DNA from 3 places in the Arthrobacter sp. 1088 genome. Region 2 is predicted to be linked to each of the others. Evidence: predicted binding sites of a transcription regulator. Region 2 holds the regulator's gene; each other region holds the start of a gene.
What was found. The regulator LexA, encoded in region 2, represses DNA repair genes until DNA is damaged. The targets are predictions, from matches to a motif close to TCGAACANNTGTTCGA.
Positions count from the first base shown of each region.

Region 1: the regulator LexA is predicted to act here: its motif matches at 10,790-10,805, upstream of J2Y41_RS09715 (DUF222 domain-containing protein).
Region 3: the regulator LexA is predicted to act here: its motif matches at 3,442-3,457, upstream of J2Y41_RS22790 (LexA family transcriptional regulator).

Region 1 is NZ_JAVDSM010000005.1:212,328-224,269, reverse strand. It holds gene J2Y41_RS09755 (hypothetical protein) at 1-156, opposite strand, end outside; gene J2Y41_RS09750 (nitrate reductase) at 153-2,558, opposite strand; gene J2Y41_RS09745 (TasA family protein) at 2,809-3,414, shown strand; gene J2Y41_RS09740 (signal peptidase I) at 3,602-4,267, shown strand; gene J2Y41_RS09735 (Hpt domain-containing protein) at 4,260-4,682, shown strand; gene J2Y41_RS09730 (aromatic acid/H+ symport family MFS transporter) at 4,696-5,964, opposite strand; gene J2Y41_RS09725 (IclR family transcriptional regulator) at 6,129-6,869, shown strand; gene J2Y41_RS09720 (4-hydroxybenzoate 3-monooxygenase) at 6,980-8,167, shown strand; gene J2Y41_RS09715 (DUF222 domain-containing protein) at 8,353-10,701, opposite strand; gene J2Y41_RS09710 (hypothetical protein) at 11,017-11,517, opposite strand; gene J2Y41_RS09705 (hypothetical protein) at 11,520-11,942, opposite strand, start outside.
Region 2 is NZ_JAVDSM010000004.1:352,329-364,270, reverse strand. It holds gene hisH (imidazole glycerol phosphate synthase subunit HisH) at 1-153, opposite strand, end outside; gene hisB (imidazoleglycerol-phosphate dehydratase HisB) at 150-776, opposite strand; gene J2Y41_RS08465 (histidinol-phosphate transaminase) at 823-1,941, opposite strand; gene J2Y41_RS08460 (LysM peptidoglycan-binding domain-containing protein) at 2,019-2,378, opposite strand; gene lexA (transcriptional repressor LexA) at 2,735-3,478, shown strand; gene J2Y41_RS08450 (ATP-dependent DNA helicase) at 3,488-5,545, opposite strand; gene hflX (GTPase HflX) at 5,538-7,100, opposite strand; gene J2Y41_RS08440 (methyltransferase) at 7,593-8,207, shown strand; gene dapF (diaminopimelate epimerase) at 8,188-9,156, opposite strand; gene miaA (tRNA (adenosine(37)-N6)-dimethylallyltransferase MiaA) at 9,219-10,124, opposite strand; gene miaB (tRNA (N6-isopentenyl adenosine(37)-C2)-methylthiotransferase MiaB) at 10,145-11,659, opposite strand; gene J2Y41_RS08420 (regulatory protein RecX) at 11,758-11,942, opposite strand, start outside.
Region 3 is NZ_JAVDSM010000027.1:286-8,332, reverse strand. It holds gene J2Y41_RS22795 (GEVED domain-containing protein) at 104-2,338, opposite strand; gene J2Y41_RS22790 (LexA family transcriptional regulator) at 3,471-3,902, shown strand; gene J2Y41_RS22785 (Y-family DNA polymerase) at 3,895-5,193, shown strand; gene J2Y41_RS22780 (FAD-dependent oxidoreductase) at 5,464-5,694, shown strand; gene J2Y41_RS22775 (NmrA family NAD(P)-binding protein) at 5,698-6,216, shown strand; gene J2Y41_RS22770 (hypothetical protein) at 6,216-6,572, shown strand; gene J2Y41_RS23175 (RNA polymerase sigma factor) at 6,648-6,803, shown strand; gene J2Y41_RS22765 (hypothetical protein) at 7,450-7,695, shown strand; tRNA gene J2Y41_RS22760 (tRNA-Val) at 7,666-7,740, opposite strand; tRNA gene J2Y41_RS22755 (tRNA-Gly) at 8,011-8,047, shown strand, end outside.

The DNA of each region.
Region 1 (11,942 bases), on a different contig from region 2:
GAGGAGTTCCCCGTGCTTGTCGCATTGCTTGGCCAAAGTCTGGCAGAGGAAATGTATGTCAGGCTCCGAGCCGTGGCCATCAGAGACTTGCCGGAAAGACGTGGCCAGCGTCGCTTCACCCTGATGCAGTAAACCCAGGTAGATGTTGAGGTTCATTGTTGTTGTCCTGCCTGCCTTGAAGCGGTGGTGTTGGGCGCCGGAGCCGGCCCATCACCGTCACGGATTTTCTCTACTTTCACCGCCGCATTCTTGAAAAGCGGTTGCTTTGACACCGGATCCCACTCGGTAATGGTGAGCTCGTTGGCTGCAGTCTTCTGCGAATCCTTGGGAGAATCATCCGGGCTGGAGGGTGCGCTCGAGTCCCAGTATCCATAGTGGAAAGGTGCGAAAACTGTGCCCGGCCGGACGCCACTGACTCGAGCCGGCGCCTCAATCAGACCTCGCCGCGACGATACGCGGACGATGTCGCCCTCCTTGATCCCCAGCGCTGAAGCGTCTTCGACCGAGAGCTCCACCCACATCCGTGGCGCCGCCGCGTTCAGAGTCCTGGAACGTCCCGTCTTGGTCCGTGTGTGGAAGTGATACGCCGTCCGACCGGTTGTGTACCGGAGCGGGTAGTCGTCGTCCGGTTCTTCGTGCGGTGGATGGTACTTGGTTGTTTTGAGCCAGGCGCGGCCCTTGGGCATTTTGGCGCGGTACGGTTCCGGCTCCACTTCGGCCCCCGTCAAGAGGTCGTGACCGTAGTTCTCGCAGTAGTCAGGATCGCTGGGAAAAACCCCGTCCGTATAGAGGCGTGTGGTGCCATCCGGGTTTTGCGCATTGCAGGGCCAAGGGATCCCGCTGCCACCACGGAGTTTCGAGTAACTCAGTCCGGTGTAGTCGCAAGGACGCCCGCGCGAGCATTCTTTCCAAGCTTCGAAGGCGTCCTCCGGACCCTCCCACGTCAACAAGGGCGTGCCGTCCAAGGTGGTGAAGCCCATTCGGTTGGAGTAGTCCAGGAAAATATCCAGATCGCTGCGGGCGTCCCCGGGCGGGTCTACGGCTTTGTCAGAGATATGGACCACGCGCGAAGCGTTGGTGAATGTTCCTGTCTTTTCGCCCCACGCGGCGGCGGGGAGGACGACGTCGGCCAGGCTGGCGGTTTCGGTGTGGTACAGATCCTGCACCACCAGGAACAGTTCCGGCTTGGCCAGGATTGCCCGTATCCGGGGCAGCTCCGGCAGGGAGACCGCAGGGTTCGTAGCTGAGACCCAGAGGAAATTAATGGATCCTTGCTCCGCGTAGCGGAAGATTTGCATGGCATGGGTTGGCGGTGCCCAGTGGGGGATGATCGCGGGATCCACGTTCCACAGGGAGGCCAGTTCTTCAACGTGTTTCGGGTTGTGCCAATTACGGAAGCCCGGGAGGTCGCCGTCGGCCCCGCATTCGCGGTTGTTTTGCGCCGTCGGCTGCCCGTTCATCTGTAGTAGGCCGGCTCCGGGTCGGCCGAGCATGCCGCGCAGCAGATGAAGATTATTGACCTGGCAGGAGGAAGCTGTGGCCTGTGACGATTGGTAGAAGCCCTGTAAAACGGTGGACAGTACCCGATCCGAGGTGCCGAAGATGCGGGCGGCCTTCCTGATGTCGTGGGCGCTGACGCCGCACACCTCGGCAGCAGCCTCGGGCGTCCATTCCTCCACAGTGGATTTCAGCTCGTCGTAGCCGAGTGCGTGTTCCTGGATGTAGCTGGGGTCCTCCCAGCCGTTGTGCAGGACCTCCCGGACCAGGGCGTGCATGAGCGCAAGATTGGTGCCGGGCCGCACCGCCAGGTGCACGTCGGCAAAGCGCGCGGCCTCCGTATGTCTAGGGTCGACGCACACCAGTTTGGGCGGTGTGGGTCCTGAAAGGCGGTCCAGGATGCGAGCCCAGAGGACGGTCTGGGTCTCGGGCATGTTGTGGCCATAAAGGAAAATTGCAGCGCAATTGTCGATGTCCTCGTAGGCGCCTGGCTGTCCGTCTGCTCCGAAGGTTTCCTTGAGCGCGGACGCCGCTGTCGCGGTGCACAGGCGGGTGTTTCCATCCATGTGGGGTGTCCCGATACCAGCCTTCCCAATCACGCCCAGGGCGTAGTACTCCTCAAGGAACAGTTGGCCGCTGGTGTAGAAGCCATGGCTGAGGGGGCCCTTCTCCTTCAAGAGTTGCTTGCTGCGTGCCACGATCCGCTTCATGGCCGTGTCCCAATCAGTTGGGACTAATTCGCCGCCTTCGCGGATCAATGGATGGGTGAGGCGGTCCTTGTTCGAGACGCCTTGCCAGCTTGCGAGGAGTCCTTTCGGCCCAAGGCGTCCCTTGTTGATGCGGTCTTCCGCACGGCCACGAATGCCGACCATGACCCCATCCTTTACGGCAATATCGCAGCCGCAGCCGTTGCTGCACAGCACGCAAGCGGATTGGACCCAATGGTCAACATCGCCCTCAGTGAGGCCTTCCTGAAGGGCGTAATCCACGCGGGAAGGCCACTCTGCTTCTCGCTCAAACGGAGTCCTTGTGCCCCATATATCAGTAATGCGATCCACCATGATCCCACCTCTGTGTTTAGCGTTGAGCCTTCGTTACAGGATTATCAGGTTGCTTATTATCAGTCCAGAGTGCCTGCCAAGGGGTGGGAAACGGAACAAAGAGCCTTGATCTTTTCCTGAGCAAGTGTTGATGGATTGCAGGAGTGGTTCTTGATCCGGGCCCGGCACAGTGGTTCTTGTCAGCCACTCAGGGCCGGCACAGGAAACGGCCGGCCGGCAGCGGTGGCCTCCCGAAAGGACACTGATTCCCATGGCCATCAGCCTCAAGACCACCTCCGGCAAGGTCCTCGCTTCCGTCGCACTGCTCGGCACCGCAGCCGCCGTCGCCGGCATGGGAACCTACGGCGCGTTCACGTCCTCCACCTCGGCCAGCCAGCAAGTCACCGCCGGCACCGTCACCATCGCCCTGGGCACCGGAGCGAACAACACCCTCAACGTCCCCGTCGCGGGCCTGCTGCCCGGAGACAAAGTCGAAAAGCTCGTCACCCTGGCCAACACCGGCAACTCGGACCTGAACAACGTCACCCTCACCACCTCCGCCGGCGCCACCGCCTCACTGCTTACCACCGACGTCACCAACGGCCTGCAGTTGACCATCGAGAACTGCTCCGTCGCCTGGACCGGCGCCGCAGCCCCCTACACCTGCACCGGCACCAAAACCACCGTCATGGCCGCCGCCCCGGTGATCACCGCGAACAAAGTCCTGAACAACCTCACCGCCCTGGCCCCGGCCAAAACCGACTACCTCAAAGTCACCACCGCGTTCCCCACCACCGCGAACGACACCTTCCAAGGCGCCACCAGCACCATCGCCTTCGCCTTCACCGGCACCCAACGCACCGAAACCACCAAGTAACACCACCCCAGCAGCACCACCCAGTTTCAACACAGAGCCCCGCCGGGCCTGGTCGGGCGCCCCCCTGCCCGATCAGGTCCGCCGGTATTTCCTGAGCCAGACTTGAGGATTTCCCGCAGGAAGCCTGAGCCGTATAGCCCAGACTTTCAATCAGAAGATAACCAACACCGGAAGGAACGCCAGGACCATGAGCGCACTGACCAGCATCAGCGGAACCGCACTCAAGGGCCGGCGTTCAGCCGCGGCACTGACGGCGACCGCCGTCGAGACCCCCGCGAAAGCCGCTGCGTTCCGCCATATCGCTGCTAAAACGATGAAATTCCTCGGTTTCGCGATGCTGGCTATGGCGGCCTTGGTTTTCCTCTTCCTGGCAATCGGGCCACGCATCCTGGGCTACCAAACCTCCACCATGCTGACAGGATCGATGGCGCCGTTGATCAACCCGGGTGACGTCGTCGTCACCGTTCCAACGCCAATCGCCGACGTCAAGGTGGGTGACATCATCACCTACCACATTCCCGTGGAAGACCAGCGGGTGGAGACGCATCGCATCACTGAGATCACCACTACGGCCGATGGCGGCGTGGCTGTCCAGACCAAGGGCGACGCGAATAATGGCATCGATCCGTGGATCGCCACCCTGCAGGGCAAAACCGTGGATAAGCAGATCGCGACCATCCCGTACGTCGGGAACGCCATCCGTGCCCTCCGCGAACCACTCGTCCTGAACATCCTGATATACGGTGCGCCCGGCATCCTGGTCATCGGGATGCTCGCCTCCATCTGGAGCAGGGACCCCAACAAATCGACGCCGGAAGACGCCGCGCAGCCACAAGCGGCCAGCCATGACTGAAGAAGCAGACGGTCAGGTTCCGGCTCTGGAACCGTGCAGGTTGCAGGCCTTGGCCGATGAGATGGGAGACCCCACCCCGGCCTTGCGCTTCCTCTCCACTTACCTTTCGATGTTGCCGGGCAGACTATTGAGAATCTCAAACGGCCTCTGCCAACACGACGCCGATGCCAGCATGGACGCCGTGCTGAGCCTCAAGATCTCCTCGGCAATGGTGGGTGCGCTTGAGACAGAGGACCAGTGCAAGGCCATCGAGTCGATGATCCGTGAGGAACACTTCGACTACGCCGTCCAGGCACTCCCGGCGCTCCGGCAATACACCGATCGCTGCTACGCGGCCGGACCGCAACTCTTGGGCAAGGCCCGCGAGTCGCTTCACCCACAGCCCGGAAAGTTGGACGGGCAGCGGAGCACCTAGCGTCGTGCCTCGGTTACCGTTCTCCCGCTGGCACGGGCTCAGGACTTTTGACCTGATGGGGCACCAGGAACAGCGCTGCGACAGCCAAAAGTCCCGCTGCGGCGAACACGTAGAAGCCGGCCGGGTAGGCAATGTTTGCGGCCACCAGGGTTCCAGTCACGGCAGGACCAACGATCGCACCAAGGCGTCCGACGCCGGCAGCGAACCCGAGTGCCGTTCCCCGGAGCCGCGCCGGAAACAGCTGACTGACCCATGCGTAAACCAGAACCTGCGAGCTGAAGACGAAGACGCCAGTGACAAACACCGCGGCGTTGAGCAGGAACTCATTCTGGATCTTCACGCTGAGGATGGCCAGGAACACTGCGGAAAGCCCGAACCACAGCAGCACTATCTTCTTGGTTCCGTGCCGGTCGGCAAGAATTCCGGCCAAAACCAGGCCGGCCACGGCGCCGAGGTTGAGGACCAGCAGCAGCGTCAGGCCCGTGCTCACGGTGTAGCCGGCGGCTGCCATCAACTGCGGCAACCACGTGTTCAAGCCGTAAACCAGCAACAATCCCATGAACGACGCGATGCCAATGCCCACGGCCACCAGCGGATAGGGCTTCTGCAGCAGGTCGCGGAACCCGGTCTTTTGCTTGCCGTCCGTGGAATGCACGACGCCGGTAGCCGCCTTTGTTGTTTCGTCCACCTTCGCGGGTGCTGCTTCAGGAAGTGACTCCGGCAATTTCGCCCACAGGAATGGCAGGAGTGCCAGCCCGGCAACGCCGCCAATGACAAACATGAGGCGCCAGTCAGGGACAACAAGGATGGCCAGGAACGCGGTGGCCACAGCGCCTACGTGGTAGCCGGTCATAGTCCGCGTGGTCGACTTTCCGGCTGAGCCCGCCGGTGCGTAATCGTTCATGTACGCAAGGGCGGCGGGGAGGCAGGCGCCCAGCCCGAGGCCTGCCAGCAGGCGCAGTATGGAGAAGACCGCCACGTTGGGAGCGAACGCGACTCCGATCGTGAAGAGCGAGAAGCCGGCCACGCAGGCAATCAAGAGCTTCCGCCGGCCGAACTTATCGGATAGCGGGGCGATAAAGAGTGCGCCGAGCCCCACGCCTACCAGGGAAATAGTTGCAGCGAAGGTGGCTCCAACGGCATCGAAGCCTATGTCGCCGGTCTTGATGAGCGTGGGGATGACAGACCCCAGGACCACCAGGTCGAAGCCGTCCAAGACCATGGCTAACCAACACAGCCAGACTGGCCATTGTGAGCGGCGGGCAGATGGCATCGTTGGCATAGTGTCCTCGGGAGTTCTCTTTGGGAATGGGATGTGGCCAGCAGAACGGCCGGTCGGTTATGAGAGTTGTATCACCGGCGGGAGTAATCTGAAGCACGTTCTACCATTGAATGGAAGAGGCCCCCGCGGGGTCGGGTAGGGGAGCGGCAGCAAAGGAGCGCATCGTGGCCAACTCAGCATCAGGTGACTCCGTGGTGGATCGCGTAGTCCGGGTCATTGAAGCCTTTCCTGAAGGTGCCCCCTCCCTGCAGCTGACCGAACTCGCCGACAGGTCCGGCCTCCCGTTGTCGTCCGCCCACCGGCTGGTCCGTCAACTCTCCGAGCATGGCCTGCTGGAACTGGGTGCTGGCGGGAACGTTCGGCTGGGCCTCCGATTGTGGGAGCTCGTCAACAGAAATTCGCCCACCCTCGCACTCCGTCAAGCGGCCATGCCCTTCATGGAGGATATTCAGCAAGTCTTGAACCAGAACGTGAACCTGGCAGTCCTTGAGGGCTGGGAGGCGCTGTTTGTGGAGCGGCTTTCGCGCCGAGGATCGGTCGCCAACCGAGCACGCGTCGCCGGACGCATGCCGGTCCACATATCCTCCGCCGGCCTGGCGCTGATGGCACACCAGTCCCGGGAATTGCAGGCGCAGTACCTCGAACAGTTCCAGGACCCGGAAGGAAAGGTGACTTCCGACGTCGTGCGCCACCTGTTGGCTGAGGCCGCGCAGCTGGGCTATGCGCAGCTGGCGGGAGTCGTTGATCCTGACACCTGGGGCATCGCCGTGCCCGTGATGAACGGCAAGAGGCGAGCGGTCGCGGCCCTTGGCGTGGTGGTGCCCTTGGCTGAGATGCGCCTGCAGGCGCTTGTTCCGGCGTTGCAAACCGCTGCCCGGGGAATAGGGCGGCAGCTCAGGGACTAATGTAGAGCTTCCGTTCAACGGAATTCATGTAACACCCGTCACGCACTACCCGCCACACTGATTCCAGACTCATCCCGTCCCGGCGGGACCGCAACGAAGCGAGGAACACCATGGCACGTACAACCGTCACCACTCAAGTCGCCATTATGGGTGCTGGACCCGCAGGGCTCATGCTCTCCCACTTGCTGGCCAAGCAAGGCATCGAATCCGTGGTGGTGGAGGTCCGCAGCCGGGAACAAATCCACCAAACAGTTCGCGCGGGCATCCTGGAACACGGCACCGTAAACCTGCTCGTGGACTCCGGCGTCTCAGACCGGGTGCTGCGCGAAGGTGACCGGCACGATGGCATCGAGTTGCGGTTCAACGGCGAAAGCCACCGCATCAACTTCAAGGAACTGGTGGGTGAATCCGTGTGGCTGTACCCACAAACAGACGTTTTCGCCGACCTCGCTGCGCGACGCGAGGCGGACGACGGCGACGTTCGATACAGCGTCACGGACACCACTGTCCACGATCTCGAGGGCAAACCGAAAATCTGGTTCACCGATTCCGACGGTCAGGAGTTCGAGATCCAGGCCGACTTCCTCGTTGGCGCTGACGGGTCCCGCAGCCACTGCCGCTTCCAGATCCCCGAAGCAAACCGAAAGTGGTTCTTCCACGAATACCCGTTCGCGTGGTTCGGCATCCTGGCCCAAGCTCCACGCAGCTCCGACGAGCTCATCTATGCCAACTCCGAGCATGGTTTCGCCTTGATCAGCCAGAGGACCGAGACAGTGCAGCGCATGTACTTCCAGTGCGATCCCAAGGAAAACGTGGCCGACTGGGACGACGAACGCATCTGGTCCGAGTTCCGCAAACGCGTAAACGGTAATGGCTTTGAGCTCAACGAAGGCCCTGTCCTGGAAAAGATGGTCCTACCGTTCCGGAGCTTCGTCCACACTCCTATGCGCCACGGCAATCTTTTCCTTGCCGGCGATGCAGCACACACCGTCCCGCCCACCGGCGCCAAGGGACTAAACCTCGCGATACACGACGTGAAGGTCTTGTTCGAAGGCTTCGACTCCTTCTATTCCAACGGTTCCACCACACTGCTGGATTCCTACAGCGACCGCGCCCTGGACCGAGTTTGGAAGGCACAGCATTTCTCTTACTGGATGACCTCCATGCTGCATACCGTTCCCGGCGCCGACGACTTTGACCGCGCCCGCCAGCTGGGCGAGCTGCACTCTGTGGTCTCGTCCGAGCACGCCAAGGCATACCTGGCTGAGTCGTACACGGGCTGGCCGACGTCGCGGTAAGGCTTCGTCGCGGCTGGGTCTAGGGTCGCGGGCTCGGCTTATGTCGCAGGCTCAGCTTAGGGTCGAGGCGTAGTTTAGGAGCGCTCGACGGCGGGCGGTCACCCTGTGGCGAGACGGTCACCCTTGTGGCGAGGCCGGTCACCCTTGTGGCGAGGCAGCAGAGCGCAATTGGACGCGGCGGACTCTTATGTTCTGAGGGGTGTGTGGTGGTGGTTGCGTCGGGGTGTTTGTTTGGGGTCGATGTGGGGTGGCGGGATGAACCACGGAACCCCTGTTGTGATGTCGATGCGCCAGTCTTCTTTGTGGATGAGGTGGTGGTGGTGGCTGCAGAGCAGGGTGCCGTTGTTGGTTGACGTGGTGCCGCCGTGTGACCAGTAGGTGATGTGGTGGGCTTCGCACCAGGGGGCGGGCATGGTGCAGTCGGGGAACGCGCAGCCTTGGTCCCGGGCGGTGATGGCTTTGCGGATGTGGGGCGGGAAGATCCGAGTGGTGCGCCCGATGTCCAGGACGCGGGATTCGCTGCCGAGCAGGACGGGGAGGATGTCGGCGTCGCAGGCGATTTTGCGGATGGTGTTGGGGTGCATCGGGCCGGCGAAGGTGGCGGAGCCGGAGCTGAGCCGGGGGTGTTGCGGTCCAGGCCCAGGCCGTGTGGTCTGGGTGGCGGCTGCGCCGGGTGGGGAGGCGGCTGCGCCGTGTGGTGTTGCGGTTGCACCGGGCGGTGTGGCTGCGCCGGGACGGGGGTCTTCCGTTCCAGGCCCAGGTCGTGTGGTCTGGGTGGCGGCTGCGCCGTGTGGTGTGGGGGCTGCGCCGGGCGGGGCGGTGCGGGTGAGTTGTTGGAAGAGGTCGTGGTGGTTGATGGTGACGGTGACTTGGGGGCGGAGTCCGCCGTTGGCTGGCAGTTTCCCGGTGGTCAGTGCCACGCCGCAGGCTCCGACGAGGCCGTCGAGGAGTTTCTGGGCCCGGGAACGCCGGTCCAGGTCCGGCCCCGTTGGTTCGCTCCCGCGGTCACTGCCGTGGACGGTTCCGGGTGCCTGACCGTCGACGTTCCCGTCGACGCTCTCGTTGGTTTCCCCGGTGACGTTGCCTTCGCCGGTGGCTGCGTTGGTTCCGGTGGCTCCGTTGGCTCCGGTGGTGTCGCTGTTTCCGGTGGTGAGTCGGGGGTTGGTGGCGGTGTTCATGGCGGTGGTGAGTGTTTCGTATTGTTCGGTGGTGGCGAAGATTTCCAGGTGGTGCAGTCCGTGGCGGGGTTTGCGGATGAAGGTGCCTTGGAGTTGGCGGAGGATTTCTTCGCTGGGTTCTGGCCCGTCCTGATCGATCAGGTCGTTCCAGCGTTTGGTCATTTTCAGGACGAAGTCGGGGTCGGACCCGGCGGCGGTGCGGGTGAGGGCGTGTTCCATCCGGGTGAGGGTTTCCTCGTCGGTGAGGAGCCGTACTTTATCCAGGGCGGTGCTGATGATGCTCGCTGACCGGGTGGGTATTTGTGTGGATTCGAGGGCTTGGGCCAGGATTTCGCGGCGGGCCGGGATGTGTTGCCCGGCGATACCGGTCCCGGGGAGGACCTGGGAGGCCAGGGCGAGCCGGCGCCGGGCTTCGCTGATGCCGATCCTCAGGCGGGCCCGCAGGAATTCCGCGGCGTTGCGGTAGCCATCATCGGCCACCGCAGCAGCGTCCGCCGCAGCAGCGGCGGATCCAGCAGCAGTATTGAAGCCAGCAGCAACAGCGGATCCAGCAGCAGTATTGAAGCCAGCAGCGGCAGCGGACCCTGCAGCGGTGGCTGTGGCGGTGGCGGGGTTTGGTCCTGTGGGTGCGGGGTTGGTCCAGCCTGTCTGCCATCCAGTGCCCGCCGCGGAGGAGGGCCGTGCCTGCTGGGCTTGGGTGCGGGTCCGTTCCACGGCGTGCGCCGCGATGACCTGCAGGTATTCCACGGTGCGGGCGATCTCCTCCACCCGCCCGGCGAACCCCGCGGCTTCGGCAAAACCGAACCCCGGGGCACTGGCCACGGTGACGGAACGCAGACTTTCCAAGGCCCCAACGCTGTCCGCCAGCGCATCCCCAAGTCCGAGCGCATCCCCAAGTCCCGGCGCATCCCCAAGTCCCAGCGCATCCTCGAGCCCGAGCGCATCCCCAAGCCCCAGCGCACCCTCAAGCCCCGGCGCGCCCTCAATTCCCAAGGAACCGCCCAGTCCTGGGGAAACAGGGCTGACTTCAGGATCGACCCTAATTCCTGAATCGACTTCAACTTCAGGATCGACCCCAGGGCCAGCGAAAGGCAGTGGTTCCAGGCCGTGAACACGCTTGATTTCACCGTCCACTTCACTAAGTGCAGTGAAGGATTTCGGTTCAATGCCGCGAAGCAGCGCCATGGCCCTGAGCTTCTCCGAATCGCCGCCTGCCGCAGCCGCCGCCGTCGGGCCTTCACAGCCGGCCTGGACGCTGGCAGGTGCGGTGTGGCTTCCTCGGGGAAGGCCCCGGGGGCGCATCGCGACGCCAGGCATCGCTGCCCGTCGCGCCATGATTTCCCCAATGCTTCCCATGAATAAACCCTCTCACCAGGGTCTGACATTTTTAGGAAGCAGTGCCGCTGCCCTTGGGTGTCACAAGCTTCCCAACCGTTTCCAGGCATCAACCATGTGTTCAGAATCAGAGATTTAGGGCCCACAGATCGCGCCGGGGCGTGGATTGCCAGGAGAACAGACTGACCCGCTCGGACATGTGCCGTTCAGCACTGAACCGGTCTTCTTCTGAAGCCGAATTGGGGACCCCAAATCCAGACCACTACAGCGTCAAAACACCGTTGTCCTACTAGCCTCGTTTCAGTCCCCAAGAGCCGGCGAAGGCCAGCCCAACCGTCATCCGTACAACGCCGCCTCAAGCAGCCGGTCAAAGCTTGCAGTTCCACTGCTCACCGGGGCAACGGTGATGACCGCGAGGAGTTTCTCGGAGCCATCTTCCTTGGCACTTGCAACCCTTTTCACGTGCAGCCGCAAACCGGGAACCCCATTGATCAGCAGTGGAAGTTGCTCACCGCTCTTGATCAATTTCCGTAGCTGCTTTGTGGAGATCTTGTCGTCGGGGCTGCCTGTCAGCTCCGTGAGGGTGTCGTTGATCCGTTTTGCCAAGCCACGCACCAGGTTCCTCTGGGCGACGACGGTGGGAATAGTAAGTATCGCGGCGAACACGGCAATGAAGATCGACGCCGGGACAGCGTTTCTCAGGGCAGGCATGAAGATCATCAGGATCAGCCACAGGATCACGGCAAGGATGCTGAAAGTGACGAATTTGATAATGGGTTTGTCGCCGGGTTTCCTCATCCAGCGCACGATTTCAACAGCGTCCGGCGCGTTTTCCATGGTCAGGATCCCTTCACTTCGAGGAGTGCTTCGGCCAGAATTACTGCCTCGCGTGCTTCCCTAAGGTCGTTCCGCAATCCCACATCGGGGATCTTCGCGGCGCCACTGCCGGTACCCGCAAGCTCGTAGAGGGCCCTGCCCAGGTTTTCGCGGTCCCGTGACAACCTCCGGGACGTTTCCAGTTTGGCCCTGATGACTTCAAGTTCGAGGAGCGAGCGGCCTACGGCGTCTCGTTGTCCTTGCTTGAGCGACAGTTTCTCCGTGAGCCGCAGGACCTGTTCACTGTGCATTGACCTCATCTGAACGGCAGTTCGTTGGAGCTCATGAAGGGCAGCCGACGTCTGGGGCTCGCCGGAGTGCCGGTCTAGTTCCTTATCGACGCGGACCAGTCTCCGTTCCCAGCCTCGAAGGGCCCGTTGATACCG
Region 2 (11,942 bases):
GGCGCCTGCACGCTCAAGGGCGCGAACAGCCGAACGTACGTTGCCCGAACCGTAATCCAGCACCGTAACCGTGGGCTTGCCTTCGGGCGACTCCGGCTTGACGGTTGCCGAAGCGTCGGTAACCGCACCGTCCTTCAGGATTTGCCCGCTCATAGCGCCCCCTTGGTGGATGGAATGCCCTCCACGCGGGGATCCGACTCCACTGCAGAACGAAGAGCCCGGGCAAAGGCTTTGAACTGGGCCTCGACGATGTGATGGGGATCCCGGCCTGCGAGGACGTTCATGTGCAGGCAGATACCGGCGTGCAACGTGATGGCCTCAAAGACGTGACGGGTCAGCGAACCTGTGAAGTGGCCACCGATCAGGTGATACTCCTGCCCTGCAGGTTCCCCTCCGTGCACCAGATACGGGCGTCCGGAAACATCCACGACTGCGTGCGCCAAGGCTTCGTCCAGAGGAACCGTTGCTTCGCCGAAGCGGCGGATTCCGGCTTTGTTGCCCAGGGCAGTACGCAAAACCTCACCAAAGGTAATGGCCACATCCTCCACGGTGTGGTGGGCATCAATGTGGGTGTCACCCGTGGCCTTGACGGTCATGTCAATCAGGGAGTGCTTGCACAACGCCGTCAGCATGTGGTCATAAAAGGGAACCGTGGTGCTGATGTCCGAGACACCGGTGCCATCCAGGTTGATCTCCACCAGGACGGAGGATTCGCTGGTGGTGCGCTCCATGCGCGCAGTGCGGTCAGCGGACGGCTTGGCGCCGGTTTCGCTCATTGGGACGTCCTTATACACGAAGAATGGGGTGGGTCTATTGACAAGTTTAGTTGGGCTGGGACGCAGCGCTGTCCAGAAGGGCTTCCAGGGCCTCAAGGAAGGCCGTTGTTTCCTTTTCTGTTCCCGCAGTCACCCGCAGGTGCCCTGGAATACCGACGTCGCGGATCAGGACTCCCGCATCCAGCAAGCCCTGCCAGACTGCGTGCGGGTTCGAAAGCCCACCGAAGAACACGTAGTTTGAGTCCGAGGCCGCAGGCTTGAGTCCCATTCGGAGGAGCTCGGTCACAATCCGGTCCCGCTGGACCTTGATGTCTTCGACGTCGGCCATGAGCGCTTCGCGGTGGTTCAGGGCGGCCAGGGCCGTGGCTTGTGTGACGGCTGAAAGGTGGTAGGGCAGCCGAACGAGCCTGATGGCATCGGTGACCTCGGGCGCGGCAGCCATGTAGCCCAACCGGGCACCTGCCAAGGCAAAGGCCTTGCTCATGGTGCGCGAGACGATCAAACGCTCCCGCCCGGGAAGCAGCGTCAGTGCGCTCGGGGTGTTGTCGTGCGCGAACTCGTGGTAGGCCTCGTCCACGATGACGATTGCCTGGCTGGCCTCGCCGGCTTCGTACACGGCTTCGACCACGTCCAGGCCCAGTCCCGTTCCCGTGGGGTTGTTCGGCGAGCACAGGAAGACGATATTCGCTCCGGTCTCCCGCACCTGGGCAGCCGCAGAAGCCGCATCCAGGCCATAGTCATCAGCTCGCACCCCACGGACATACTCAGTGTCCGTGCCACTGGCAAGCAACGGGTACATGGAATACGTGGGAGGGAATCCCAGCGCCTTACGCCCCGGACCTCCAAAAGCCTGCAAAATCTGCTGCAGGACCTCGTTGGAGCCGTTGGCTGCCCAGATATTCTCCGCGGAAAGCCCGTGTCCGAGGTAATCGGCAAGGGATTCACGGAGTTCCGTGAATTCGCGGTCAGGATACCGGTTCAGGCCAGTGGCCGCGGCGGCAACAGCCTGGGTAATCGCCGCTTGCACATCTGCCGGAACGCCATGGGTGTTCTCGTTGACGTTGAGCAAAATGGGGACGTCAAGCTGCGGCGCGCCATAGGGGCTCAATCCACGCAGGTTGGTCCGAAGGGGAAGTCGGTCAAGTCGCTCAAGCTGGTCACTCACCAAGACAGTTTAAGGTGCCGGTGCGACTGCGGAGTAACTGTGACGCCAGAGACGCTGGCCCCTCGCCCCCTGGCCGCTCAATTGGCGGGAACGAACAGCTGCTGGCCGGGCTGGATGCGTCCCCCGCGGAGATCGTTCAACTGGATGATTTCCGCGATGACATCACGGGGGTCCCGCTCCGGCGCGGCCGCACCGGCGATGCCCCACAGGGACTGCCCTGGCTGGACAGTAACCGTAACTGCCACCGGCGGCTGCAGCTGGGCTTGGGAATCAGAAGCTTTGGCCGGGGAGTTGATGAAGCCGGCAAGGCTCAGCAGCGCAGCAAGGAGAAGCATGACGGGAATTCCAAAGAAGACGATCCTGCCGCGTTGGGTAAGCCGGAGACGCGCAGGAGCCGGAGTGTTGCGGAATTCGTGGAACGTAGAGATTGCGGACATGAGCTGAGCCCTTCTGAGCGATTGCCTGCATCGGATGCCCGTTGCCGGCTGCCAATTCCTTGTGTTCGCCGAGCCCGGCCCCGAATGTTCGAACACTTTCTTCGAACATCCGAACCGCGCTCAACCTTTATAGAACACATATTCGAACCTTGCTATGACATTTTTAGCACTTATCATCGAACGGTGTCGAGACTCGCTAGAACGAATGTTTGATAAACGCCTGTGCCTGGCCTAGGTTTGAGTGAAGAAACAGGCACTGTTTCAGTGGAACAGGAGGGTCTGACATTTTTTCGGATCCCACATCCCCGGGCACACTTCAGACCGTGGCCGGGCGGAACGGAAGGGCATTGGCGAACATGGCAGCGAAAGCCACCGGCGGCGGGGCACCCCTGCGGAGCCAGCAGCCTCAAAAGAGTCCCAAAAGCCTGACTGTCCGGCAGAAGAAAATCCTGGAAACCATCCAGCGGTCTGTCAATGACAACGGGTATCCGCCCAGCATGCGCGAAATTGGCGACACCGTGGGTCTCGCGAGCCTCTCCAGCGTCACGCACCAGCTCTCCCAGTTGGAGAAGCTCGGCTACTTGCGCAGAGATCCCAAGCGCCCCCGCGCCATGGAAGTACTCATGCCTTTGACCCTTGACGGCGGGACAATTCCCGGAGTGGAAGCAGCTACTACACTCCGCAGCGCAGGCGGACTCGCCGTGACGGAACTGGCCAGCGCCAGCGACACCGCGATGGTACCCCTGGTTGGACGCATTGCTGCCGGTGGGCCCATCCTCGCCGACCAGACTATTGAGGATGTCCTGCCCCTGCCCCGGCAACTGGTGGGCCACGGCGAACTGTTCATGCTGAAGGTCGCTGGGGACTCAATGATCGATGCCGCAATTTGTGACGGTGACTGGGTGGTTGTCCGCCGCCAGAATGACGCCATCAACGGCGATATCGTGGCAGCGCTCCTGGATGACGAAGCCACGGTAAAAACCTTCCGCCAGCGGGACGGCCACACATGGCTGCTCCCCCAGAACACGCAGTACGAACCGATACTTGGAGACCAGGCCACCATCATGGGCAAGGTCGTCTCGGTACTGCGCTCCCTCTAGGGAGTTCGCCTACGTTTTCTTTGCGCCCAGGCGTTCCAGGACGCCGCGCACCACGTTGCGGTCCGTCGTTGCCCAAAATGGCGGCAAAGCGGCACGCAGGAACCCGCCGTACCGTTCGGTGGAAAGCCGTGAGTCCAGGACGGCCACCACGCCTTTGTCGCCGGTGGAACGAATGAGGCGTCCTGCTCCCTGTGCAAGACGAATTGCCGCATGCGTAGCCGACACCGCCATGAACCCGTTGCCCCCGGACTGTGCAACGGCCCGTGAGCGTGCGGTCATTAGCGGGTCATCGGGCCTCGGGAACGGAATGCGGTCAATCACCACAAGGCGGCATGAACCGCCAGGGACGTCGACGCCCTGCCACAGGGACATGGTGCCGAAGAGGCAGGTGTCCGGTTCATCGGCAAATTGCTTCACCAGTGCTGCCATGGTGGATTCTCCCTGGCAGAGGATGTCCACATCCAGCCGTGGGCGCATGGCATCTGCAGCTTCTTCGGCCGCCCGACGCGATGAGAACAGGCACAGGGCTCCCCCACCGGATGCACGGATGAGGTCTTCAAGCTCATCCAGGGCCTCGGGTGAAGTGCCCCTGCCGGGCTTGGGCAGGTGCTTGGCCACGTAGAGCACACCCTGCTTCGGATAATCAAAAGGTGACCCGACGTCCAACCCGGTCCAGCTTGGCGCCCCATCTCCAATAAGCCCCAGGCCACCGGCTGCGGGTTCAAAGGCAGATCCAATGGCCAGCGTGGCAGAAGTAAGCACCACTGTGTGCCCCGCGAAAAGGCCCTCCCGCAGGCGGCCGGCAACGCTAAGCGGGGCGATGTTGATCAGTGCGGGCGCGGTCTCGTCCGGGTGTGAGTATCCCTGCTGGGGATCGAAGGTGCTGTTTCTGGAGAACCACACCACTTCACGGTTCTCCTTGGCTGCGAGCATCCGCTCGCACAGTTCCAGAATGAGCATGAGCCGTGAGCGCGCAAGCTGCCTCCCGCCGTCGACCGCGTTTGAAGAGTCGGTTTTCGAGTCGGACAATGCGGCGCGTGTGGCATCGCGCAGCTGGTCCAGGCAGTCCAGTTGTTCGTCGTTTAGCCCATTGGGCAGCAGTCCGTTGGGGACACCGGCAATGGCCATGTCCAATCGATCGGCGGCCGCGTTCAGGGCGTCTACGGTAATAGCGGTGTGTTTGCGCGCGCTCGAAGCCGCAGCATGCACCATTGCCACGGACAGCTGACCTGTCACAGCTCCCGTGACCCGGTCCTGCAGCTCATGTGCTTCGTCAACCACAACGACGTCGTACTCGGGCAGGACAGCAAGGCCTTCGAAGGCACTGACGGCCAGCATGGCATGGTTGGTCACCACGACGTCAGCCTCAGCCGCCCGGGCCCGTGCCTGCTCGCTGAAGCATTCCTCGGCAAGCGGACATTTTTGCGCTCCCAGGCACTCCATGGACGTCACGGAGACCTGCCTCCAGGCGCGGTCGGTGACACCCGGCATCAGTTCATCGCGGTCGCCAGTGGCCGTCTTTTCGGCCCATTCACGGAGCCGGACCACTTCCTTGCCCAATTGCGACGACGGGCCGCCAACCGCCGCTGCGAAATGGGGAACGCTGGTGTCCTCACCCAGGGAAAAAAGTTGCCCCTCGGACGGCTCTTCGCTGGGGAAGCCGCCCTCCAGCTTTTGCAGGCAAACATAATTTGCCCGGCCCTTAACGAGCGCCACGTTCACGGGACGCTCAAGGGCCGGGCTTATGGTCTCCAACAGCCGGGGCAGGTCCCTGCCAACAATCTGCGTTTGCAGGGCCAAGGTAGCGGTGGACACAAGCGTCGGTTTGTTGCTGTCCATGGAATGGGCGATCAACGGAATCAGGTACGCCAAGGACTTACCCGTTCCCGTTCCAGCCTGGACCAACAAATGTTCACCGGACTCGATGGCCTTGGTGACTTGCCTGGCCATCTCGTGCTGGCCTGAACGGCTTTGACCGCCCATCCCGGCAACAGCTTTGTCCAACAGTTCGAGGGTGAACTTCTCCCCCACCGACTCGACGACGTCCGCCGCCACCTTCTCAACCATTGCTGACGAATGACTCCAGTTCGGCCGCCAATCCCTCACGGACCATGGCCACCACGCGGGTTCCGTTTTCCTCGTGCTCGAGGCTCAGGATTTCCGAATCGGAGTTGTGCAGCTTGTTGACCATGTCACCGCGGTCGTACGGGATCAACACTTCGAGGCGGACTCCCGGCCGGGGAATGGACCGGCTGATCTCTTCCAGGAGCTCAGGAATGCCCTGGCCTGTGCGCGTGGAAACCACGGCGTGCCGCGGCTCCTTCTGCTTCAGGCGTTCCACTACGAAAGGATCAGCCACGTCCACTTTGTTCAGGACGATGATTTCGGGGACCTTGCGGGCGTCGACCTCGGTGAAGACAGCACGCACTGCCGCGATTTGCCCTTCCGGGTCGGGATGGGAGGCGTCCACGACATGCAGGATCAGGTCTGCGTCGGCTACTTCCTCCAGCGTGGAACGGAAGGCTTCCACCAGTTGCGTAGGCAGCGAGCGGACGAACCCAACGGTGTCGGCCAGCGTGTAGCCGATGCCGTCCGGCGTTTGCGCCTTCCTGACCGTCGGGTCCAGGGTGGCGAACAGCGCGTTTTCCACCAGCACTCCAGCATCGGTCAGCCGGTTCAGGAGCGAGGACTTACCAGCGTTGGTATAGCCGGCAATCGCAACCGAAGGTACGGCGTTACGACGGCGGTTGGCCCGCTTGGTCTCGCGCGCAGGCTTCATGGCGGCAATCTCCCGGCGAAGCTTGGCCATGCGCGTCCGGATCCTGCGGCGGTCGAGCTCGATCTTTGTTTCACCGGGACCACGGGAACCCATACCGGCGCCGGCTCCACCCACCTGGCCACCGGCCTGGCGGGACATGGAGTCACCCCAACCACGAAGCCTGGGGAGCAGGTACTCAAGCTGTGCGAGCTCAACTTGTGCCTTGCCTTCACGGCTCTTTGCATGCTGCGCGAAGATATCCAGGATCAGCGTGGTCCTGTCCACCACCTTGACCTTGACGATGTCCTCAAGTCCGCGTCGCTGCGAGGGGGAAAGCTCGGTGTCCACCACAACGGTATCGGCTCCCGTGGCAGCCACGATGTCCTTGAGTTCCTGGGCCTTGCCCGACCCCAGGAACGTTCCGGGATCCGGTTTCGTACGGCGCTGAACCAGTCCGTCAAGGACCTCTGATCCGGCAGTCTCTGCCAGTGCTGCGAGTTCGCGAAGCGAATTCTCGGCGTCAGCCAAGGTGCCTTCTGTCCACAGGCCGGCCAGGACGACGCGTTCCAGGCGCAGCTGCCGGTATTCGACCTCTGTGACGTCTTCGAGTTCGGTGGAAAGGCCCGCTGTACGGCGAAGTGCACGACGCTCGGCCAGGTCTTCCTGGTCGCCGTCGTAAATGCTGTGTTCGTGGTCAAGCGTGGAGATCGCTTGTGCCCTGCCGAAAACGCCCTTGGCATCATTGTCATCGGATGCCTGTGCGGGTACATCCTTGGAAAGAATCCGGTCAATGACGGCCTGGATTTGTTCAGGACTCATGTCCTGGGCGTCGGAATCGGATCCGGAGTGCTTCTGGGTGGTCATGGTCTCCTTAGACTGTTCGGCATATCCAGAATAGTGCTGTTTGGTGTCCAATGGGACGGTATTCGCGGTGGGCTGACGGGCTTCGGCCATATAGGGCCTCCTGTGGTGCTTGAATCGAGCGGGTTGGTCCGCGGGAGGTCCTGTCCTGCAGGAGAATTCGTCGCCAATCCAGAAGCCAGGCGCTGACGGCAGATGGCTGGGCCACTGCTTTCGCGACAGCTGGGTGGGACATGTTCTACTGAGCAACCGCGATCCACCAACAACGGGAGATGCGGAGTCTGCCGGACGGAACCTGCGGGCGGAATGGCCATGCGCCGGGCTGATGTGCCAAGCGGGCCTGCATCGCGGGCAGGTGCCTTGCCGACTGTTTGGCCGGCTCGGGCTGATTACTCAAAGATCAAGAACATGCCTTCCACATTAGCAGCACTGTCAAACCGTCCCGGCCCGAGGGCAGTTTCCCAAGCCGCCGGAAGCCAACTAATCTGGCAAATTATGGAGTCTGCACACTATTTCAGCGCCCAACCGGCCGGTCCGTTTACCCGCAAGCCCCTCACTGTGGAACTGGCTGGAGCTACCCGTCAGGTGCAGACCTCGTCGGGCATCTTCAGCCCCGACGGTGTGGACAAAGGCACCAAGGTCCTTCTGGCCGAGGTTCCACCGCCCTCGCCCCGGGGCAACCTGCTGGATATCGGGTGCGGTTGGGGCCCTATTGCCCTCACCATGGGGCTCATGGCGCCCCATGCACAGGTCTATGCCGTGGACGTCAACGAGCGCTGCATCGCCCTGACCAATGAAAACGCCGTTTCCCTGGGCTTGAACAACGTGAAGGCCAGCCTCCCGCAGGAGGTAGATCCCGGCGTCGAATTCGACACGATCTGGTCCAACCCGCCCATCCGCATCGGCAAGGACGAGCTGCACTCGCTTCTCCTGACGTGGCTGCCCCGGCTGGCACCGGGCGGCAACGCATGGATGGTGGTCCAGAAGAACCTGGGCTCGGACTCACTCCAACGCTGGCTGGCCAACGAACTGGACAAGTCCTACGCAGTCTCCCGGGAAAGCACTTCCAAGTCCTTCAGGATCCTTCGGGTCAGGAAAGCGTCCCACTAGCCACAATGACCGCCGGCCCGCTGAGCTCAACGTGTTCGCGGCCGTCCTCGCCGGGGAAGAACTTCACTTCCACTACGCCGCCGGGAACGTTGACCTGCCAGGCATTGGGGGCGCTGCTGCCAGCCCAGTGACGTATTGCGACGGCGGCCGCACACGCACCGGTGCCACACGATTGCGTCTCGCCTACGCCGCGCTCGTGGACGCGCATGGTGATACTTCCCACACCGTCGTGGACCAGCGGTTCAGCGGGCACCACGAACTCGACGTTGGTGCCATTGGCAGGCTTGGGATCCACGACCGGAGCTGTGAACAGCTTCGTGGCGGCGAGCTCACTGAGCTCAGCAAGTGCTACCACCGTGTGCGGGTTGCCCATGCTGACCGACAGCCCGGGCCGGGCCACCTCCAGACCATCTGCGCTGACCAAAGCATCCATGGCTTTGCTTTGTGCTTCTGCAGGGAAGATGAATTCCCATGGGCCCATATCCACGGCATAACCGCCGGACGTGCGCACAATCTTCTTGATGCCGCCACGTGTTCCGATGGTCAAGGACTGACCCGGACCGAGCTCAACCAGGCCTTGGTCGATCAGGAAGTGTACGAACACTCGGACACCGTTGCCGCACATCTCGGAGAGCGAACCATCGCCGTTCCGGTAGTCCATGAACCATTCGGCAGAGGCGTCCTGCTCAAGCAGGATGCGGCCTTCGGGCAAATACCGCGAGGGGACAGCCCGGATAAGACCGTCACCACCAATTCCCCGATGCCTGTCGCACAGCTGTGCTACCTGCTCTGGTGAGATCTCGTGGACAGCACCCGGATCAGCAATCAGGACGAAGTCATTACCCGTTCCATGGCCCTTGGAAAACGCCAAACCGGAAAGGCTGGCAGTGGACACGGTGGCACCGGCAGCGGCGGACTGCTGGGCGGGAACTGCGGCGGTTTGATCCATGGGACTAGGCTACCCGCCGGGCAGGTTCGGTCAGAAATTGCTGTATGGGAGTGGCAGCCCGGCTAGGCCAGCGCCACTGCCTTGGCCACAAGGTCCGGGTCCTGCCAATCGAGCCAGGCGATGCGGGGATCGGCCCTAAACCAGGTCAATTGCCGCCGGGCGAACTGCCGCGTGGCCACAATGGTTTCCTCAGCTGCCTCCGGGACACTGGCTTCGGCGTCGAGCACCCTGAGGAACTGCGCATATCCCAGGGCACGCGAGGCCGTTTTGCCGCGCCGCAGCCCAGCCGCATCAAGGCGTTCCACTTCCTGGAGCAACCCCGCATCCACCATCCGGTGTACGCGGAGCGCAAGCCTCTCCCGCAGAACCTCCCGTTCCACAGCCAGGCCAATCTGTATGGCCGGCTGGAAGTACTCGCGTTGCGGCATGAACGAGCTGAACGGCCGTCCCGTCATTTCGTAGACCTCCAAGGCCCTGATCACCCGCCGGGCATCCCCCAGACGCCCTGCCGAGATGGGATCCACCTTTTCAAGCCGGGCACGCAACGGCGCCAGACCGAACGTTTCCCATTCGTCCTCAAGCCGTTTTCGCAAGACAGGGTCCGTGCCGGGAAACTCCAGTACATCCAGGGCGGCCCGCACATAGAGGCCCGAGCCCCCCACCATGATGGCGCGCTTGCCCCGCGCGTGCACGTCACTAATGACGGCGCGGCATTCCGCCTGGAAGTCCGCCACGCTGGCTTCCTCGGTGACATCTTTTGTGTCCAGCAGATGGTGTGGCACACCCCTGCGCTCGTCCACAGTGATCTTGGCCGTCCCGATGTCCATGCCCCGATAGAACTGCAAGGCATCAGCGTTGATGACCTCACCATCGAGGGCAAGGGCCAGCTCGACGCCCAGGTCCGATTTACCGGAACCGGTGGGGCCGACGACTGCGATGACCGGCGGCGCGGCATGGGAGGGAGCCATTCGACCTCGAATAATGGGCGTCAGGCGCCGCGAACAGGCAGTGACGGCATGCCCAAAGACACACCTTTCCTGCCCGACGCCGCACCCGCGCTCGGAACACCGCAGGAATCTGCCTGCGAACGATCCCAGGCGTCACCAGCCCTTGACCGGCGCAACATGTAATCGTCCAGGCCGGCAGGATCGGCAACCAGGTGGAATGCCGCGGCTTCGGTAATGGTCACGGTGACAAAGTCACCTGGTCGGGGGGTTTCCGCACCATCAGGTACCGAGAAGTGAACGAGTCGCTGATCCTTGGACCGGCCGGACAACCGGTGCGTTTCCTCTGCTTTGCGGCCCGACTGCGCTGTCACCAGAATTTCCACACGGCGACCCAGCTGCTTGGCGTTCTCCTCCGCGGCGATACGGTCCTGAAGGGCGGTCAGCCGTTCGAAACGTTCCTGGACCACTGCTTTGGGAAGTTGCTCCGGGAGCTCGGCAGCAGGCGTACCAGGCCGTTTGGAGTATTGGAAGGTGAAGGCTGAGGCAAACCGCGACTTCTCGACGACGTCGAGCGTCGCTTGGAAATCCTCTTCGGTTTCTCCGGGGAAGCCAACAATGATGTCCGTAGTGATGGCCGCATTGGGAATCCGCTCACGCACCTTGTCCAGGATGCCAAGGAACTTGCTGGAGCGGTACGAGCGCCGCATATCCTTGAGTACCTTGTCCGAGCCCGATTGCAGGGGCATGTGCAACTGCGGCATCACGTTGGGTGTCTCGGCCATCGCATCAATGACGTCGTCCGTAAACGCTGCCGGATGCGGGCTGGTGAAGCGTACGCGTTCAAGGCCTTCGATCTCACCACAGGCACGCAGAAGCTTTGAGAAGGCCAAGCGGTCACCGAACTCAACCCCGTAGGAGTTCACGTTCTGGCCCAGCAACGTAACTTCCACGGCGCCGTCGTCCACCAAGGCCTGGATTTCGGCCAGGATTTCCCCGGGACGCCGATCCTTCTCCTTGCCGCGGAGCGATGGCACGATGCAGAACGTGCAGGTGTTGTTGCAGCCTACTGAAATCGAAACCCAACCGGAATAGACGGAGTCGCGCTTGGTGGGGAGGGTGGACGGGAAGACGTCCAGGGATTCCAGGATTTCGAGCTGGGCCTCGTTGTTGTGCCGCGCCCGCTTCAGCAGTGCCGGAAGTGCTCCTACATTGTGGGTGCCAAACACAGCGTCCACCCAAGGAGCCTTCTTGACGATGGTTTCCCGGTCCTTCTGGGCGAGGCAACCGCCGACGGCGATCTGCATGCCAGGGTTGGCTGCCTTGACCTGCCGAAGCTGGCCAAGGTTTCCATAGAGCTTGTTGTCCGCATTTTCCCGAACGGCGCACGTGTTGAACACCACGATGTCCGCAACCTCACCCTCCGCGGGCACGTAACCAGCATCCTCAAGGAGGCCAGCCATACGTTCGGAATCGTGGACGTTCATCTGGCAGCCGAAAGTACGGACCTGATACGTCCTCGGTTCAAACGGGGCAGGTTCAAACGCGGCAGATTCCATCGGGGCACGGGCATCCGTCACTTGGGCATCAGCATTGATTGCCAATGCTACGGCCGAAGGCGTGGTTTCTGCTGAGGGGGAAGGAATGGTCAAACTCACTACTCAAGGGTACCGGCTTGGGCAAGTACCTCACCGACGATCCGGAAGGCCATCGAAGGGGCATAGCCCTTCCGGGCCAGCATGGATGCCAGCCTACGGGTGTACTTGTCACGTTCTACACGATCGGAGAGATCCACGCCTGGCCTCAGTTTGCGCTCAACGAGCTCACGAGCGGCGATTTCCT
Region 3 (8,047 bases), on a different contig from region 2:
TGTTTTCCTCTTTCATCGTGATGGTTCTTCCTACAGGTGGTACTCGGAGATGGACATGCACCGCCCCGCCCCGCAACACGCACAGGGCCAGGAGGGAACTCTTCTAAGTGGTAGTGGTGGGCTGCTGCTGCCGGCGGTGGTTGGCGGCCAGGGCCAGGGCGAGGGCGGCCAGCAACAGGGCCGATCCTGCGGTGGTGAAGGGCCACCAGCCGATGCCGCCGGACTCGGGCAGCTCCAGGGCCGGCACATCCCGGACCGTGAGCAGGAAGATCCCGTCACCATCGGCGTCGGTACTGGTCACCACCCCACCGGAGCCTTGACCTGCGGAGCCTTGTCCCGTAGAGCCTTGTCCGAGGGTTACGGTGCCGTTGGTGGCGATGGTGAATTTCACCGGTTCGGCCAGGAGGTTGAAACCGGCCGGGGCGGTGGTTTCTTCAAGCCAGTACGTTCCGGGCTGGATTCCTTCGAGTTGGAACCGGCCTGTTTGCCCCGCCACGGCCGTCACGGTGGGGCTGGCCAGCACGGCACCGGGGGTGCCGGCGTTATCGACGTGCACCGCCCAGGTGGAGCCGGCCATCGGCACCCAGGTCCCGCCGGAGGACTCGCCGATCTTCTCGATCAGGACCTTCGCCGGCGTCACGTGCGTGGTGGTGCAGTCAGGGCCGGCCGCCCCGGAAGAGGGTGCGCAGGTCTGCGGTGGTGTGGTGGTGGAGGTGCCCGTCACGACGTTGACGAGTTGTTCGTTCCACGCCCCGGCTTTGACCAGCACACTGTATTTCAGGGTGGCCGCCTGCCCGGCCGGCAGCGTGAACGCCGCCGTGGTCAGCAAGGTGGAGGGTGGTACGGGGTTGGCCACCGGCACGGGTGCCCCGGTGCCGATGACCAGGGTCGCTGACCCGGACACGAATGTCGCGTCATCCAGGACCTCTGCCAGGTTGTCCTTCAGCACCACCCCGGTGATGGTGCCGCTGATACTGGACGCCGTCACCGTGTACACGATGGTCTGGCCAGGGCTGACGGACTGGTTTGCGGGAACGGACCCGTTGACCGTGGCGCTCTTCTTGATCTTCCAGGCAGCCGGCGCGGTGACCTGCGCATCATCGGTTGCCGAGACAGGCAACCCCAGGGGCGGGTTCCCGGTGACCTTCGCCGTGTTGGTCACCAACCCCGTGGTCACATCCGAGGCCGTGACCACATACGTTGCGGTCGCCGTCACGGACTGCCCCGGCAAAAGGATCCCCGGAAGGCCAGGCCAGGCATACGACAAAGCCGACATGGTGCCCGTTCCGGAGAACTGGGTTTCGGTGATGACCACCGAGGTCAGCGTCACGTTGCCCGTGTTCTTCGCCACGAACGTGTACGTCGCCGTTTCACCGGCCACCAGCGTGGTCTTGTTCACCGTTTTCACCAACGTGATCGCCGGAGCGGACGAGGGAGCAACAGTGAAGAGGTAATCCTCCACCTCACCGGAATCCGATGCACCGATCGGGACCTGGACCTGGGCGGTGGTGTAACCGATCCGGAACCGCGCATACGTCGTCCCCGCACCCACCCCGGCAGGGACCGCCCAGGTCAGCGTCGCCGACGTCGCACCGGCCACGAACGAGGCGCAGGCCCGCTCGGTAGCGCTGTCGAAAAGCCCGTTCCTGTTGAAATCAATCCACCCACACGTCATGCCCGGCTTGCTCGCCCCGCTGATCGCCACCGTCGTGGAATAACCCGTAGAACCCTGCACCATCGGAGCCAGAACCACGCCATCGTCCATCAGGTCCAAAGCCGCCGTCGCACCCGCATTCGGCGAAACCGTGCCGTTCGCCACCGACGCGTTGTCCTCCGTGACATTCGCCCCCAACGTCACATCCGACAGATCCGCCCGCGCAGCATTGTTTTGATCGTAGGAAGCAGGCGCATCACCAAAATCCTGCGGAACAGTCACCGCCATGACGAAGTTGTCCGCGTTATGGTTTGGATCTTGGGCGTCGTTGATCGTGTATGGCGGAAGCGCGCTGGTGGTCTGGACGAAGACCGCGCTGATATCGAACGTCAACGAGGTCACAATGCCATTGATACGGACAGATCCACAGGCCGCAGTCGCTTGGGCATTCACAGGTTGAGGATCGTTCGTTTGGGTGGTCGTCTCGCACCGAGTACCTGCGTTGTCGTTAGTGGCCGTAATGGCATTTCCCGACACGCTAAGGTTTCCACCGGAAAGCTTGGTCATCGTCAAGCCCGTGGTTGCGAGATTCAACACGGCGTGGAGCTGGGACTGGCGGTCGACAGGTCCTTTCTTGTTTTCGTACCAAGTCACGTTTCCACCGAGGCCAGCGATGTTGAGCACTGGATTCCTCACGGGCTGGCTAAACGCGATCGTGACCGTCCCCAAGCCGCTACAGGGACCGGTTGCCGCGCAATTATTGACCGCGTTGGTAGCGAATTCAACAGCCGGGGACCCAGTCCCAATGTTTTGTGAGAAATCAGAGGCCACATATCCACGGCTGCCCATCGTTGACTGTCCCACGAGGTCAGTCAGTCCGGATTGATCATAGGTGGCCGTAAGACCGGATCCTGGCATCGTCAAAATAGCCGCTCCGCCGGTAACGTTTGCCTGGTTGGTTGCTACTTCGTAGGCGTGAGCTGATGGACTTAGGTGGAGCACCCCCATTGAAAGTGCGCCAAAAACGACCATTAATACGGCAACGAAGGCTGTTATTTTCCCAAGCAGATACTTCAAGGGATTCTCTCCAATGAACAGTGACCGACAGACCCCACAGCCGACGGCCAAACATATGTTGCGGAGCCTGACCGATTGCGTCCGGCAAGGTCGGGTCTCCAGTCAAAGGAGTGCGGGATTGGAAAAGTTCATGTCGCGAAAAGCGAAAACTCTTTGAGAAGCTCGGGGCTCCCCAGGAAGGCGACCGGGCCGGAACTCGGACCTTCTGGCAGGATCCTGAGCTGGCCGGAAGAGGCTGTCATCTGGAACAACAGCCTGGTGGACTTTGATGCCCTCCAGCGCAGGATGGTTACTGCCAAAGCCGAACTACCGGCTCTGGCGCATCACCTGCCGGCAACCTTCGCGGCCTTCGATGTCCCGGAGTGCTGGATGAAATCACCACCGAGGAAAGCTTTCTGAGAAAACGCGTCACTACCCTCTGCTAACGCGCACTACGTAGACGCGGGGCTCAAAGGCCACGGAATCTCTGTTGGCAAAACAGACTGTGGCTTCTGGCCCCCGTCACAAGCGCACCGCCTGCACAGTTTGTCCGGACTGAGTACGCAGGTCAGTGCGTACGCACGTTGAACAGGGGGACAACCCCCCGTCCTGGCCAACGTGCAGTGTGGCCGGTCACCTCCGGTTGGCCGGTCACACACCCCCGGGCATAAGGCACCGAATGCGACTTGGTGGAGTCCCTATTCTGTCGGTGGAACGGCGTACACTTTAATTCGAACATATATTCGAAAAAAGGTGTGTTGTGGGCGTGATAGTTGGCCCCCGTGTGATAGATGCGGGACTCTCTCTGGTAGCTGTACTGATGGCACCGGTAGCGGTTGCTGCTGGCTACCCCTCACCGGCCCAGGATTACTTCGACGGTCGCATTGACCTGAACGAGCACCTGATCAAGGACGTGACCAGTACCTTCATTGTCCGAGTCACCGGGCAGTCCATGCAGCAGGCCGGCATCAGCGACGGCGATGAGCTGATCGTCAACCGCGCACTGGAGCCCAAGGACGGATCTGTCGTTGTCGCTGTTCTTGACGGCGAGCTGACCATCAAGAGGCTAAGGATCACCGCCCACGGTGTCGTCCTGCAGGCCGACAACCCGGACTTTCCTGACATCAAGGTTCCTGCGCTCTCGGACCTGACCATCTGGGGCGTTGCGACACGGTGTTTGCACCATGTCTAAGCCCGCAATCATGCGCCGGATGCAGGAGATAGCGCATGTGGACGTGAACTGCTTCTATGCCTCAGCCGAGCGTGTCTTCAATCCCGCACTGGAGGGTAAACCGCTCATAGTTCTCTCCAACAACGACGGCTGCGCGGTCACCCGTTCACCGGAAGCCAAGCGTCTGGGCATTGGGCTCGGCGAGCCGTGGTTCAAACTGCGCCCCCGGGCCAAGGAATGGGGCCTAGTGGCCCTGTCCAGCAACTACGAACTGTACGGGGACATTACAGCCAGGGTCATGGAGCTGCTGGGCAGGTATTCAGCCTGGCTGGAGGTCTACTCCATCGACGAAGCATTCCTGGGCGTCAAGGGTGAACCCGATGAGCTGCTGCAGCTGGGCCGGACGATGAAAGAAGCCTGCAGGCGCCATGTCGGCGTGCCTGTCTGTGTGGGCATCGCGCCCACGAAAACGCTGGCCAAGCTGTGCAACAAATGGGCCAAGAAGAACCCTTGGTTCGATGGCGTCTGCCGCTGGGAATCTGTACCCGTCGAGCAACGGGAAGCACTCATGGCGAAGCTGTCGGTGATCGAAATCTGGGGCGTGGCCACCAGACTCACCAAGCGCCTGAACGCGATGGGAATCTTCTCGAGCCTGGACCTCACCCGGGCTAATCCTGTGGCGATCCGCGACAAGTTCTCCATTGTCATGATGCGCACAGTTCTGGAGCTGCAAGGCACTCCGTGCATTCCCATGGAGGAAGAACGCATCGGCCGGGACCAGCTGATCTTCTCGCGGTCCTTCTCCACACCAATCACCACCGGTGCCGGATTGCGGCAGGTCATGAGCGTCTACGCGCAGATGGCCAGTGCCCGCTTGGCCAAGCATGACCTGCAAGCCAAAGTTCTCACGGCGTTCGCAGCGACGTCGCACTTCAACCCAAACGAAAAGTCCTTCCCGTCGGTGTGTTTGGCGCTGCCGATGCCCACCGCTGATCCTGTGCTCCTGACCAGGGCAGCCCTCGCCCTACTGCCCCAGGTCCACGAGGGAGTGAAGTACGTCCGGGCCGGGATCATGGTCACCGACCTCCGCCCGACCGGTAATCAGAAGCCCCTGGAATTGTTCGAGAACCCGCACGAAGAACGCGGCATCGGCATCCTCGTCGAAGAGGTCAGCAAACGATACGGCCGTGGCTCCATTGGACTGGGCCATGCCGGCATCAAAAACGGGCCGGCCTGGTCCATGAAACGCGACATGCTCTCCCCCAGGTACACCACCCACTGGGATGAACTCCCCCTCGTCAAAGCCGCCTGACCGGCAGCAACAGCAGAAAGGAAACCGCAGTGGCTCTCGCACCTGAAGCCGGCACCGCGTAGCTGTCGGCGCCGGGGACGTCGCCAGCGTTGAGTACTGGCAGGTGCAGGCTCGACCATCTGGAGCCCAGGCAGAGCTGCATACGTTCACGCTGCGGCGGGAGCCGCCGGCCACCGGGTGGCAGCTCTATTCCCTTTCCCGGGCAGCTGTGGGAGCGGGCCTCGCCTGCCTGAGTGCACCGCGGAAGCTGGTTGAGGCCGATGCGAGCGCTTGGATCCAGTACGGTGGTTGCTCGCTCCAGCCGTAGGCCAGATCCACTGGGCAGGCGCACAGACCACAACAGTCTGGAGCGGCTACATGGATGGCGCCGCCCGCTCCGGCCGCCGAGCCGCCGATGAAATCCTCGAAAAACTCTCGCAACCGGCGCTCTCATCCGCCCGGACGGGGCGTGGGCTGTTCCTTCCGCCCCGGGTCAAATCCTCGGCCCGAATGGGATACTGAGCTATGGTTTTTTCGTCGGGCAGGGGCACTCCGGGTGTGGTGGTAGTGGTCGGTGCGACCGGCCGGCAGGGATCGGCCGTGGTCCGTCACCTACTCAAAGACGGTTGGCAGGTGCGCGCCCTGACCAGAAATCCGTCCAGTGACGCTTCACAGGCCCTGCGCGCGCTCGGCGCCCAGGTTCCGCAGGCGAACACCGAGGATCCCGGCTCTCTTCGGACGCCGTTCCAAGGGGCGTACGGGCTTTTCAACGTCCAGAATCCCATGACCAGTGGAATCGACGCCGAAGTCCGGCAAGGCAGCAACGTGGCGGAGGCCGCCGCTGAAGCGGGCATACGCCACGTGGTGTACGGGGCGGCAGGAGTCAGCGACCAGCCAACAGGCGTCGGTTCCTGGGACTCGAAGCTGGTTATCGCCCGGCGCTTTCGCGAACTCGGACTGCCGCTCACGGTGCTCCGGCCAATGGCGTTCATGGAACTAATGACGGACAAAGGTTACTATCCGCAGTTTTCCACCTGGCACTGATGCCAAAGCTAATGGGCCCGGCCCGGCCGGTGGGCTGGCTCTGTGTTGACGATCTGGGTGCCATCGCCGCCCGGATGTTCGCCGACCCCGAACGGTGGAGCGGCGCGGTGCTGGGACTGGCATCTGACGTGCGGTCAATAGACGAGTGCCGCACCTTGTGGCGGGAACGGACCGGACGAAAGCCCCGTGGTTTGCCGATGCCGGAGAAGCTGTTTGAACGGTTCGTGGGGAAGGACCTCACCACCATGTGGCGATGGCTGCGGACCGGGCAGTTCGACATGAGTACGCAGGCAACGCGCGAGGTCCTGCCGGAGGCCCGGACCGTTAAGGAATGGCTGATACAACGGCCAAAGTGAGCGGTACTGAGCACCGCGGAGATCGCGGGGCTGCCGCTTACCTTACCTGCCGGAGGTCGGGGCTCGAACTGCTCCTTGGTTGGAGGAAGGCACGACGCCGAAGACGCCACGGCAGCCGCTTTCCTTGAGTTATGGCGCCGTCGGGAAGGCGTCAGGCTGGTTGATGGTTCGATCCTTCCGTGGCTGTTGGTTACAACGACAAACACCGCCAGGAATCTTCAGCGATCATAGGTCCGCCATCGAAGGCTCTTAGACACCATTCCCAGACGCAGAGAAGCCGAAGCGGAACTGGATCCGGCCCATCCAAACTACGACTCGTCGATGAATGATGAGGTCGCAGCGGCGTTGGCTGTCTTGAAGCCCTTGGACCTCAGGCTGGTCAGCCTTGTCGTTTTCGAAGAGTTGCCCTTGCCAGCGGCAGCTGAAGCACTCGGGATTTCACCCGGGGCAGCTAAATTCCGTATGCACACGTGCCCGCCAGAAGCTGAAGGCTGCGCTGCCTCGATCACCTCACCATGTCCATTCGCCAGTATTGAAAGGAGATCCATCATGAACGCCCCCTCGACTGCCGTTTACAGCGGCACGGCAACGATTGACCTTGGACAGGCTCCCGCTGGTGCGACGGGTGTTGAGGTGGAACTCACCTGCCTCACCGAAGGTAAGTTCGTTTTCCCGGATGGCGCCAACGTCTCCTGCTCTTCGTCCGATCTGGGAACACGCGGTGCCTGGTCAAAATATGTCGTTGCTTTGGAGCCCTCAACACAAGGGGTGGCCCACAACCGAAACTGGGAACAGGTGGCAGATCAGCGCCAGATACATCGCACAAGGTCCTACCGAGTGGAAAATCAACGCGAAGGGCGAGAGCTATGGCGTCGAGGTGCCAGGACGCGAAGCCCCGGACCTACTCGCAGTAATCGCCACCAACGGAGCAAAGGGCTACGTGTACTCGGACCAGATGAACGGAACCGATCCGGCAAACCCGGAAGAAGCTGCCAGGAACCTGCCTAGACCCCAACGCGAAATCCCGGTTTACCTCAGCGATGGCGCCACGCCTGAAAACAAAGAAACCCCCGGAAAATCCGGGGGTTTCTGTTGGTGGGCGATACTGGGTTCGAACCAGTGACCTCTTCGGTGTGAACGAAGCGCGCTACCACTGCGCCAATCGCCCCGGTACAACGGGTAAAAGCTGCATCAACTCGCTGATGCATACAGAAGACTAGCCCACCCGGGCTGGATTGCAAAACGCGCTCAGACCACTGAACCACAACGGTGGAATTACAGCCGTGAAACTCCCCAAGAGGCCCGTAAATTCAAGGATCCAAGCCCCTTGGGAAGCAAAAGCAAGCAACCGATTTGGAGTTTGAAGCAACCTCCTATAGAGTTCTTACTCGTCGGAAAGCGACGGAATGCCTACTGGGCAGGCCGGCGTAACGGCACTGCGGACGTAGCTCAGCTGGTAGAGCACCACCTTGCCA